Regions from separate parts of the Agromyces mangrovi (ex Wang et al. 2018) genome, predicted to be linked through region 2. Evidence: riboswitches for the same ligand, from Rfam matches in the RefSeq annotation. Region 2 holds a riboswitch; the other holds the start of a gene.
What was found. A riboswitch is a leader RNA that binds a small molecule or an ion and turns the genes downstream of it on or off. The one in region 2 is predicted to bind glycine.

Region 1: it holds a riboswitch for glycine, as region 2 does, so the genes downstream of both, gcvT (glycine cleavage system aminomethyltransferase GcvT) here and QUE38_RS04605 (L-serine ammonia-lyase) in region 2, are expected to answer to the same signal.

The regions. Positions count from the first base shown of each region.
Region 1 covers NZ_AP027737.1:404,404-410,303, reverse strand. The annotation lists gene nadC (carboxylating nicotinate-nucleotide diphosphorylase) at 1-14, opposite strand, end outside; gene nadB (L-aspartate oxidase) at 11-1,522, opposite strand; gene nadA (quinolinate synthase NadA) at 1,524-2,918, opposite strand; gene QUE38_RS01890 (NUDIX hydrolase) at 2,915-3,688, opposite strand; glycine riboswitch at 3,850-3,936, shown strand; glycine riboswitch at 3,938-4,029, shown strand; gene gcvT (glycine cleavage system aminomethyltransferase GcvT) at 4,082-5,230, shown strand; gene gcvH (glycine cleavage system protein GcvH) at 5,326-5,724, shown strand; gene gcvP (aminomethyl-transferring glycine dehydrogenase) at 5,793-5,900, shown strand, end outside.
Region 2 covers NZ_AP027737.1:962,141-968,040, reverse strand. The annotation lists gene QUE38_RS04625 (alpha/beta hydrolase) at 1-174, shown strand, start outside; gene QUE38_RS04620 (DMT family transporter) at 137-1,108, opposite strand; gene QUE38_RS04615 (GTP pyrophosphokinase) at 1,257-2,084, shown strand; gene QUE38_RS04610 (DNA/RNA non-specific endonuclease) at 2,099-2,926, shown strand; glycine riboswitch at 2,986-3,084, shown strand; glycine riboswitch at 3,088-3,171, shown strand; gene QUE38_RS04605 (L-serine ammonia-lyase) at 3,317-4,669, shown strand; tRNA gene QUE38_RS04600 (tRNA-Phe) at 4,751-4,823, opposite strand; tRNA gene QUE38_RS04595 (tRNA-Asp) at 4,911-4,984, opposite strand; tRNA gene QUE38_RS04590 (tRNA-Glu) at 5,016-5,088, opposite strand; gene QUE38_RS04585 (M23 family metallopeptidase) at 5,465-5,900, shown strand, end outside.

The DNA of each region.
Region 1 (5,900 bases), 560 kb from region 2:
GTGAGGGCGGTCATGCGGCCTCCGGGAGCGCGCCGAGCGCGGGATCGCGGTCGGGGTGGTCGAGTCGGTGGTGCGCGCCGCGCGACTCGCGGCGGGCGAGCGCGGCGTCGACCGTGAGGCGGGCGAGCAGCAGCAGGTTCGCATCCTCGATGGCTGAGACGGTGGGCGCCGGGTCGGCGGTCCACTCGTCGAGCCGGGCGGATGCCTCGGCCAGGCCGTCGCCCGAGCGCTCGAGGCCCGCACGGGTCCACATCAGGTCCTGGAGCGCAGCGCGAGAGAACGGCTCGCCGGCAGCGCGGGTGGCGAGGGCTGGGCCCGGGGCGTCCTGCCGCGCGCGCACGACCCCGTGCGCGGCCGGGAACGGCGCGTCGAGCACCCGCGCGGCGCGATCGGCGAACACGGCCGCCTCGAGCAGCGAGTTCGATGCGAGGCGGTTGGCGCCGTGCACGCCGGTGCGCGCGCACTCGCCGACCGCGAAGAGGCCGGGCACGCTCGTGCGCCCCCAGAGGTCGGTCGCGATGCCGCCCATCGCGTAGTGCGCGGCGGGCGTGACCGGCACGGGCTCGCGCGACCAGTCGAACCCGGCTGCGCGCGTTGCCGCATAGATGCCGGGGAAGCGCCGGGCGAGGAACGCGCCGCCGAGCGCGGTCGCGTCCAGGTACGCGGGTGCGGCGTCATGGCGTCGCATGGCCGCGGCGACCTCGCGGGCCACGACGTCGCGCGGCGCGAGCTCGGCGAGCGGATGCCGCGACGGCATGAAGCGCTCGCCGGAGGCATCCCGCAGCACCGCCCCCTCGCCGCGCACGGCCTCGGAGATCAGCGGGGCGCCAGGGGTCGCGAGCGCGGTCGGATGGAACTGCGTGAACTCGAGGTCGGCGACCCGGGCGCCCGCCCGCCACGCCGCGGCCACGCCGTCGCCGGTCGCGACCGCGGGGTTCGTGGTGCGGCCGAAGAGCTGCCCGGTGCCGCCCGTGGCGAGCACCACGGCGTCGGCCGGGCGGTCGACGAGCTGGCCGTCGATCAGGAGGCGTACGCCGCAGGCGCGGCCCCGGCAGGTGAGCACGTCGGCGAGCATCGCGTGCTCGACCAGCTCGACGGCGCGCGATCGCACGGTCGCCACGAGCGCCCGCATGAGCTCCGCGCCGGTCGCGTCGCCGCCCGCGTGCACCACGCGCGCACGCGAGTGCGCCGCCTCGAGCCCGCGTGCCAGCCCGGACTCGTCGCGGTCGAACCGGGCGCCGAACCGGATCAGGTCGCGCACGCGCGCCGGCCCCTCCTCGCACAGCACGCGCACGGCGGCGGGGTCGCAGTGCCCGGCGCCCGCGCGCAGCGTGTCGAGCACGTGCGCGTCGACCGAGTCGTCGGCGAACAGCGCGGCGGCGATGCCGCCCTGCGCGTAGCGCGTGCTGCCCTCGTCGAGCGGGCCCTTGGTGACCACGGTCACGCGGTGCCCCGCGTCGGCGGCGCGCACGGCCGCGAGCAGGCCCGCGAGCCCGCTGCCGACGACCACGACGGCGGCCATGTCAGCCCCGTGCGCCGGGGGTGGGCGCCGCGATGGCGTCGGAGACGCGCGTGCCCGCCTTCGCGACGGCGCCGGCGGGCGGCTTGGCCGCCAGCATCCGCTCGAGTGCCACCCGCGCGTGGCCCGCCACCTCGTCGGGCACCGTGATGGGGTTCACCGTGCGCCCCTCGACGAGCTCCTCGAGCACCCACGCCAGGTAGCCCGGGTGGATGCGGTACATCGTCGAGCACGGGCACACCACGGGGTCGAGGCAGAAGATCTCGTGCTCGGGGTGCTCGGCGGCGAGGCGCTGCACGAGGTTGATCTCGGTGCCGATGGCGAAGCTCGAGCCGGCCGGCGCCGCCTGGATCGCCTTCACGATGAAGTCGGTCGAGCCGTAGCCGTCGGCCGAGTCGACGACCGGCATCGGGCACTCGGGGTGCACGATCACCTGCACGCCCGGGTGCTCCGCGCGCGCGGTCTCGATCTGGTCGACGGTGAAGCGCTTGTGCACCGAGCAGAAGCCGTGCCAGAGGATGACCCGGGCATCCTGCAGCTCGTCCTCGGTCGAGCCGCCGAGCGGCTTGCGCGGGTTCCACATCGGCATCTGCTCGAGCGGCACGCCCATCGCCTTCGCCGTGTTGCGGCCGAGGTGCTGGTCGGGGAAGAACAGCACGCGCTGCCCGCGCTCGAACGCCCACTCGAGCACCGTCTCGGCGTTCGACGAGGTGCAGACGATGCCGCCGCGCTCGCCGCAGAAGCCCTTGAGCGCCGCCGACGAGTTCATGTACGTGACCGGGATGACCGGCACGCGGCCGTCGGCGTCGGGCTCGGTGCCGTAGACCTCTTCGAGCTCCTCCCAGCACTCCATGACGGAGTCGAGGTCGGCCATGTCGGCCATCGAGCAGCCGGCGGCGAGGTTCGGCAGAATGACGTCCTGGTGGGCGCCCGAGAGCATGTCGGCGGTCTCGGCCATGAAGTGCACGCCGCAGAACACGATCGCCTCGGCCTCGGGCTTCGCCTTGGCGGCGTTCGCGAGCTGGAACGAGTCGCCCACGAAGTCGGCGTGCCGCACGACCTCGTCGCGCTGGTAGAAGTGGCCGAGCACGACGACGCGGTCGCCGAGCGTGGCCTTCGCGGCTTCGATGCGCTCGTGCAGCTCGTCCTGCGACGCGGTGCGGTACGACTCCGGCAGGTCGCCCTGGCGGGGCGAGCCGGTCGGGATCACGTCGCCCATCGAGGACCCGGGGCCGTAGCCGATCGGCCCGCGGTCGAACTCCCAGGGGCCCTTCGCGAGCTCGGGCGTGCAGGTCTCGCCGGTCGTCGCGCCGGTCTGGATGAGCCGGATGCTGCGGTCGACGGATGCCGCGCGACGGACCTGTGCCTCGTCGCGGGCGGGGGGCGTTGCGATGGTCATGCTCTCATCCTCGGGTGGGGCAGGATCGGGTCGGTTGCGTCCCGATCGGGGTGCGCGCCGTTGCCGAGCGCGCGGGTTCTGGCGAGCGGCCCGGCGTCGGCCAGGTCGATCGAGGCGTCGTAGCGGTAGAGCTTCGGCGGCCGGTGCGGGGTGCCCGACAGGCGCTCGCCGGTGTCGACGAGCGTGCCGGACGCTTCCATCGTGCGACGGAAGTTGGCGGGGTCGAGCCGACGCTGCAGCACGGCCTCGTGCACCTCGCGCAGCTGCGCGAGGGTGAAGGTGTCGCCGAGGAACGCGTGCGCGATGCGCGCGTACTCCATCTTCGTGCGGAGGCGCCAGAGCGCGTACTCGACGATGCGGTTGTGGTCGAAGGCGAGGCGACCGAGCGAGTCGGCGGCGCACCAGCGCACGTTCTCGTCGGTCGTGGCGCGCTCGGCCTCGTCCGACTGCACGAGCGCCCAGTACACGACCGACACGACACGGCCGCCGGGCGAGCGCCCGAGCGCGCCGAACGTGTAGAGCTGTTCGAGGTACTTGGGGGAGAGGCCGGTGGTCTCGCCGAGCGTCCTGGCCGCGGCATCCGACAGCTCCTCGTCGTCGGGCAGCCAGCCGCCGGGCAGTGCCCAGTCGTCGAGGTACGGATCGCGCGTGCGGCGCACGAGGGGGATCCAGAGCGAGGGCAGGCCGGATGCCTCGTCGCGGCGCAGCGCGAAGATCACCGTCGACACGGCGAGGCGTGCGTCGTGCGTGCGCGCAGGCTCCAGCGGCATCCGCCCCACCCCTAAGTGTCACTCTGACTCGAAGCTCCAGCCATCTTAGTGTCACCCTGACCCGAACACCAAACCGCCCGCGCCCGCGACCACGCGAGATGCGTGCGGGGGATTCGCGGGTTCGGTTGGTAGGCTGTGCGCACAATCGCATATCGGGCCATCGACGCGTTGCGGGAGAGCCGGCTGGGCCGGCACCGAAGGAGCAAGCCTCCCCGCCAATCTCTCAGGTCACAGACCGCAGCGAGCAGGCCGCTCTGAAAAGCGGATGCCATGAGCATCCCGCCCACGGTGAAAGCGACCCCACGGGGCCGTGAAACTCTCAGGCACATGACAGAGGGGAGTTCTCGACCGCGGCAGCATGCCGCGCGCGCCGTGCGACGACAGGAGAACTCCATGACCGAACGCCTGAGCCCCCTCGATGCGATCCACCGCGCCGCCGGCGCGACCTTCACCGACTTCGCGGGCTGGCAGATGCCCGTGCGCTACTCGTCGGACCTCGCCGAGCACAGGGCGGTGCGCACCGCAGCCGGCCTGTTCGACCTCTCGCATATGGGCGAGATCGTGGTCGTCGGCCCCGAGGCCGACCGCGCGCTCGACTACGCGCTCGCCGGGAAGCTCTCGGCCAGCGTCGAGGGCCAGGCGAAGTACACCCTGCTGCTCGCCCGCCACGGCGGCGTGATCGACGACCTCGTCGTCTACCGCACGGGTGCCGACCGCTACCTCGTCGTCGCCAATGCGGCCAACGCCGAGCACGTCGCCGACGAACTGCGCGCCCGCACCGCGCCGTTCGACTGCGAGGTGTTCGACGAGTCCGACGACATGGCGCTCATCGCCGTGCAGGGGCCGAAGGCCCTCGAGATCCTCACGAACACGCCCGGCTTCGGCATCCAGGGCGACGGCAACGACCACGACGACTTCGTGCATGCCGTCACGGGCATGAAGTACTACCGCGCGGTCGCGGCCGAGTACGCCGAGCAGCCCGTGCTCGTCGCCCGCACCGGCTACACGGGCGAGGACGGCTTCGAGCTCTACGTCTCGCCCGACCAGGCGCCCGCCCTCTGGGAGGCGCTCGCAGAGACGGGCGAACCGCACGGCCTCGTGCCCGCGGGCCTCGCGAGCCGCGACACGCTGCGCCTCGAGGCGGGCATGCCGCTGTACGGCCACGAGCTCACGCGCGACACCTTCCCGGCCCAGGCGGGGCTCGGCCGCGTCGTCGCGCTCGGCAAGGAGGTCGACTTCGTCGGCCGCGCCGCGAGCGAGGAGGGGCCGGCGGCGGATGCCCCGGTGCTGGTCGGACTCGCGAGCGAGGGCCGCCGCGCGGGCCGCGCGGGGTACGCGCTCTTCGACGGCGATGGGGCGGATGCCTCCGAGGTCGGCGTGATCACGAGCGGCGCGCTGTCGCCCACGCTCGGCCACCCGATCGCCATGGCCTACGTGGCCCCGCGCCACGCGGCGACGGGCACCACCCTGTACGTCGACGTGCGCGGCACGCGCATCGCCGCATCCGTCGTCGACCTGCCGTTCTACCGCCGCGAGAAGTAAGGCGTCGCCCACCGGCATCCGCCATCGCCAGCCACCACGAACCGCACCGCACCGCACCGCACGAGCACCGCGAACCATCACCCGAGGGGAACCCCATGACCGACCTGAACGACCTGAAGTACACCAGCGACCACGAGTGGGTGCTGATCGACGAGGACCCCGCCGAGGGCGTCGACGCCGGCGGTGTGGTGGTGGGCATCACCGCCTACGCGGCCGACAAGCTCGGCGACGTGGTCTTCCTCGAGCTGCCCGAGGTCGGCACGGCCGTCGCCGCGGGCGAGGTCGTGGGCGAGATCGAGTCGACCAAGTCGGTGGGCGAGCTGATCTCGCCGGTCGACGGCACGGTCACCGAGGTCAACGAGCGTGCGGTCTCCGAGCCCGAGCTGCTCAACAGCGACCCGTTCGGCGACGGATGGCTGATCAAGGTCACGGTCGCGGAGATCCCCGGCGACCTGCTGAGCCTCGAGCAGTACCGCGAGGTCACGGGCGAGTGAGCGACACGTACGACCTCGACGCCTTCGGGCGCCGGCACATCGGCACCACCCGCGACGACCAGCGCCTCATGCTGGCGACCCTCGGCTACGACTCGCTCGACGCGCTCGTCGACGCGGCCGTTCCGAGTGCGATCCAGATGCGCGAGGTCATCTCCTCGTCGATCCCCGAGGCGGCG
Region 2 (5,900 bases):
GGCAATGCCCACCTCCTGCCCGACGACGCGGTGTTCGTCGAGCTCGAGGGCGCCAACCACGCCGACTTCGGCGACTACGGTGTGCAGCCGGGCGACGGCGAGTCGACGATGCCGCGCGACGAGTCGCTCGAAGCGATCACCGCGGCGCTGGAGGCCGCACTGCTCGGCGCCTGACCGGCAGCGCCAGGATCGTGAGCCCCGCGGCGAGCACCGCGAGCCCGATCGCGGCGCCCACGGGCAGTCGCTCGCCGAGCACGAACAACCCGAGCAGGGTCGCCGTCAGCGGCTCGGCGAGCGTGAGCGTCGAGACGGTCGCGGCGGTGAGGTGCCGGAGGCCGGCCGCGAAGAGCAGGTACGCGAGGGTCGTGGTGACGAGGCCCAGCCAGAGGCCCATCACGAGCCCGTCGGGAGTGGCGAGCCACGAGGCATCCGTCGCGAGCAGCAGCGGCAGGCTCACCACCGCGGCCGACCCGAAGATCGCGCCCATCGCTCCCGACCCCGACCAGTTCCGCTCGAGCAGGCCCTTGCTCGCGAGCGCGTAGACCGCATACGACAGCCCCGCGCCGAGCGAGGCGGCGAGGCCGAGCGGGTCGATCGCGTGCTCGGCGTCGCCGCTCGCGAGTCCGAGGGTCGCGATGCCCGCGGTCGCCACGACGGTCGAGAGCGCCCAGTGGCCCGACGGCCGGTGTCCGCGGAACGCCCACTCGAGCAGCCCCGTGAGCACGGGGGCCGAGCCGAGGGCCACGACCGTGCCGACCGCGACGCCGTTGCGCTCGGTGCCCGCGAAGAACGCGGGCTGGTAGGCGAGCACGCCGATGGCGCCGGCGACGACGATGGCCGCCGAGACGAGGCGCGCGCGGCGCGCGTCGGTCGTCGGCGCGGAACCGGTGGGCGCGCCGTCGAGTACGGGCATCTCGGGCACGAGCGCGTCGTGGTCGCGCGGCCGGCGGCGGGCCAGCACGAGGGCGATCAGCGCGAGTGCGCCGCCGCCGATGAGGATGCGGGCCGCGCCCAGCGAGAGCGGATCGGCCTCCGGCCCGAGGGCCTGCGCCGTGCCGGTGGTGCCGAAGCACACGGCCGCCGCGAGCACGGCGAGGACTGCACGCATGGCGCTCAGTCTCGCACGCGCGGGGCGGGCGCCTGCGCGTGTGACGGGCTCGTGGTCGCGGGCCGGCCCAGGGGCATCCGTCGCCCTATCACGACGGTTCATCGCGTGTGCACAGCGGATCCAGAGACAGCCCCCGTAGGTTCGTCGCGTGACCCCAACGACCCCGGGACCCGACCTCGACAGTGCCGCAGCCGCGTTCGACGGCGTCGACGACCAGGGGCTCCAGGCCCTGCGCGCGCTGCAGGACGAGTTCGTGCGCTTCCTCCAGCGCTACAAGTTCGGCATCGACGAGATCGTCACGAAGCTGTCGATCCTGCGCGAGGACTTCGCCGCCTCCGACCGCGGCAACCCGATCGAGCACATCTCGAGCCGGCTGAAGTCGGCCGACTCGATCGTCGAGAAGATACAGCGCAAGGGCGTCGAGCCGAGCTTCGAGGCCATCCGCGAGCAGATCACCGACATCGCCGGCGTGCGCGTGACGTGCAGCTTCGTCTCCGACGTGTACCGCGTCTTCGACGTGCTGACCAGCCAGTCCGACGTGCGGGTCGTGCGCGTGAAGGACTACATCGCCGAGCCCAAGGACAACGGCTACCAGAGCCTGCACGCCATCATCGAGGTGCCCATCTTCCTCTCCGACGGCATCGTGCCGGTGCTGGTCGAGGTGCAGTTCCGCACCATCGCGATGGATTTCTGGGCCAGCCTCGAGCACAAGATCTACTACAAGTACGACGCGCAGGTGCCCGCCGAGCTGCTCGACGGGCTCAAGCAGGCCGCGGTGACGGCCGCGCAGCTCGACGCCGACATGGAGCGGCTGCACCACGAGGTGCACGGCTCGGGTGCGACGGGCGCGGTCGCCCAGGTCGTGCCCGAGGAGCCGGTGCCGGATGCCGCGGGCCAGGCGCTCGCCGACGTGCAGCCGGGCGACCACGCGGTGCGCGCGCTGCACGACTACCGGCTGCGCACCCGACGGGTCTGAGGCGGGCGCGGGCGATGGGGGAGATCGGCGCGGGCTACGACGAGGGCTTCCTCGGTACCGCCGTGCCGCTGCCGCACGTGACGGATGCCCCGCCGGGGCGGCACGTCGTGCTCGACTCGACGCACTTCAGCGTGCTGCTCGACACCGTGCGCCGGTTCGCCGCCGTGACGGGCGTGAACGTCGACGGCTCGTTGCTGCTGGACCTGCCCCGCGACGACGACTGGCGGCTCGACGACCGCGTGCCCGCGTCGGCGCAGGCCGGCCCCGAGGTGTACCTGCGCAACGACTTGGACCGTGGTCACCTCGTGCGCCGGCGCGACCCGGTCTGGGGCGCGCCCGAGGTCGCCGCGCAGGCGAACGCCGACACGTTCACCTACCCGAACGCGGCCCCGCAGGCGAGCGGCTTCAACCAGTCGCGCGAGCTCTGGCTCGGCCTCGAGGACCACGTGCTCGCCTTCGCCGAGGCGACGGATGCCCGCATCAGCGTGTTCACCGCGCCGGTGCTGCGCCGGACCGACCCGGAGTACCGGGGCATCCGCGTGCCGCTGTCGTTCTGGAAGGTCGTCGCCTGGGTCTCGGGCGAGGCGCTCGTCTCGGCGGCCTTCCTGCTCGACCAGACGCCGCAGCTGAACGCCGACGAGCTCGCGCGGCGGATGGGCCTCGTCGGCGACGTGGTGCCGCCGCTCGGCCCGTTCCGCACGTTCCAGGTGCCGGTCGCCGACGTGGCCGCGGTGGCGGGGGTCGACCTCGGCGACCTCGTGGCGGCCGACGTGCTCGGCGCGCAGGCACTCCGGCCCCGCCGCATCCGCCTCGAGTCGTTCGACGATGTCGTGCTCGCATGAGCAGCGGCCCGGGCACCGGCGGCACGCCGTGTTAGCGTGACGACCAGCAACTGAACACCCGCATCGTGGCGGGAGAGCTCGCCCGGGTCCGCCGGGCGGCGCCGTAGGAGCAAGTCCCTCCCCGGGAATCTCTCAGGCACCCGCACCGTCACGACAGGGAACTCTGGAAAGCAGCAGGCCGCGGCCGGCTCACCGACGGGGCAAGGCGGCGCGAGCCGCACGAATCTCTCAGGTCGTCGACAGAGCGGGGAGGAACCACCCGACGTCGGCACGCGCCGACCACGACCTGGGAGTTCCGATGACCTGCACCACGTGCACAGCACCCGAGCGGATGCCACGGGCATCCGCACCCCTCATCGCCGGGTGCGCACCGTGCTGAGCGCCCTCGACATGTTCTCGATCGGCATCGGCCCGTCGTCGTCGCACACGGTCGGGCCCATGCGCGCAGCGCGCCGGTTCGTCGACGCGCTCGCTGCCGACGGGCGCCTCGGCGACGTGGGCCGGGTGCGGGTCGAGCTGTACGGGTCGCTCGGCGCGACGGGCAAGGGGCACGGGTCGGATGCCGCGGTCGTCCTTGGCCTGCTCGGCGAGCACCCGGAGACGGTCGACACCTCGGACGTCGGTGCACGCGTGGCCCGCGTCGCCGAGGAGGGCGCGCTCCGCCTCGGCGACATCCGCGAGATCCCGTTCCACCCGGCCGAGGACGTCGTGCTCCACCTGCGAAAGCGCCTGCCAGGCCACCCGAACGGCATGACGTTCGAGGCGTTCGACGCGCGCGGCGCGAGCGTGCGCACGGCGACGTACTACTCGGTCGGCGGCGGATTCGTGGCGGACGACCTGAACGGGCATCCGGCCGTCTTCGAGCAGGTCCCGGTCCTGCCCTTCCCGTTCGCGAGTGCGGCCGAGCTGCTCGACCACTGCCGCCGCGAACGGATCGACATCGCCGGCGTCATGCTCGCGAACGAGGCCGCGTGGCGGCCCGAGACGGAGACGCGCACCGAATTGCTGCGCATCTGGCGGGTCATGCGCGAGTGCGTCGAGAACGGCTGCACGAGCGACGACGAGCTGCTGCCGGGATCGCTGCGCGTGCGTCGCCGCGCCCCGGGCCTGTTCCGGAAGCTCGACGCCACGGCGGACGACGGCGACGCCATGCGCGCCATGGACTGGGTGAACCTCTACGCGCTCGCGGTGAACGAGGAGAACGCCGCCGGCGGCCGCGTCGTCACCGCCCCCACGAACGGCGCGGCGGGCATCGTGCCGGCCGTGCTGCACTACGCCGACCGGTTCGTGCGCGAGCTCGACGACGACGCGGTCGTGCGGTTCCTGCTGACCGCGGCGGCGATCGGCATCCTGTGCAAGCGCAACGCCTCCATCTCGGGCGCCGAGGTCGGCTGCCAGGGCGAGGTCGGCTCGGCGTGCTCGATGGCCGCGGCCGGCCTGTGCGCGCTCCTCGGCGGCACGCCCGAGCAGGTCGAGAACGCGGCCGAGATCGGCATCGAGCACCACCTGGGCCTCACCTGCGACCCGGTCGGCGGGCTCGTGCAGATCCCCTGCATCGAGCGCAACGCCATCGCGAGCAGCAAGGCCATCAACGCCGCCCGCATCGCGATGCACGGCGACGGCTCGCATCACGTCTCGCTCGACCAGGCGATCGCGACCATGCGCGAGACCGGTGCCGACATGAAGCGCAAGTACAAGGAGACCTCGCTCGGCGGCCTCGCCGTGAACGTCATCGAGTGCTGAGGGGCTCGCAGCGAGCGGATGCTCCGGGCACACGCAGCCGGAAACGCGAAGAAGCCCGGGCGAACCCGGGCTTCTCTTCGGTGGCTCCGACGGGCGTCGATCCCGTGACCTCACGATTTTCAGTCGTGCGCTCTACCAACTGAGCTACAGAGCCTGGTGCATCCGAGGATGCGGTCGGCCGGGGCATCCGAAGATGCTCCCGATACGGATATGGGCTCTCGAGGAGAGCCCATGACCGAAGCGACCCTGACGGGACTTGAACCCGCGACCTCCGCCGTGACAGGGCGGCACGCTAACCAACTGCGCCACAGGGCCTTGCGTATGAAATTGTATCCTTCGTTCAGCGTGACCCCAACGGGATTCGAACCCGTGCTGCCGCCGTGAAAGGGCGGTGTCCTAGGCCGCTAAACGATGGGGCCGGGTGTCGTGCTGGGCACGACCGCCGACAGCCAAGCATACGTGCAGTTCCGCCAGATTCCAAAACGAGGTCGGAACCGATCCCACGACGTGCCGAAGACGCTCCCGGCTGCCGGCGGGCGCGTCGGTAGCGTCACGCTCGACACGTCCCTCGTCCGGGGGCCGAGCATCAGGTCGGCCGTCAATACCGAGGATCGCACGGTCCGTTGTTACTGTGGCTGATGTTGCGTATGTGACAGATGTGACGAACGTGACCAACCGGCCAGACGGCGGGAGCGGGGAGCAATGCACCACACGGCGGGGGATGCGACGGGGGTCGCACCGCGGCGAACGAGCCGCGCGCGCACGATCGCGCCCGCCGTCCGCCGCGTCGTGGGCGTGCTGGGAGCGCTCCTCCTCGTCGCGACCATGTCGATCGCCACGCCCGCGCCCGCGACCGCCGCCGAGTACCCCACGTGGGACGAGGTGAAGAAGGCCAAGGCCAACACCGCAGCGGGCGCCGCCGCGGTCACCGAGATCACCGACCTCATCGCGCAACTCGAGACCCGCGTGGCAGAGACCCGCGCCGAAGCCGAACGGCGCACCGACGAACTGCTCGCGGCGCAGCAGGCGTTCGACGACGCGAACCGGCGCGCCGAGGAGATCCAGCAGCAGGCCGACGAGAGTGCGGCGGAGGCCGCCGAGGCCGAGGAGAACGCCGGCCAGCTCGCCGCGCAGCTCTATCGCGCGGGCGGCACCGACCTCGGCATCAACCTCATGTTCGAGGCCGGCACGGCCGAGGAGACCGACGAGCTGCTCGCCAAGCTCGGCAACA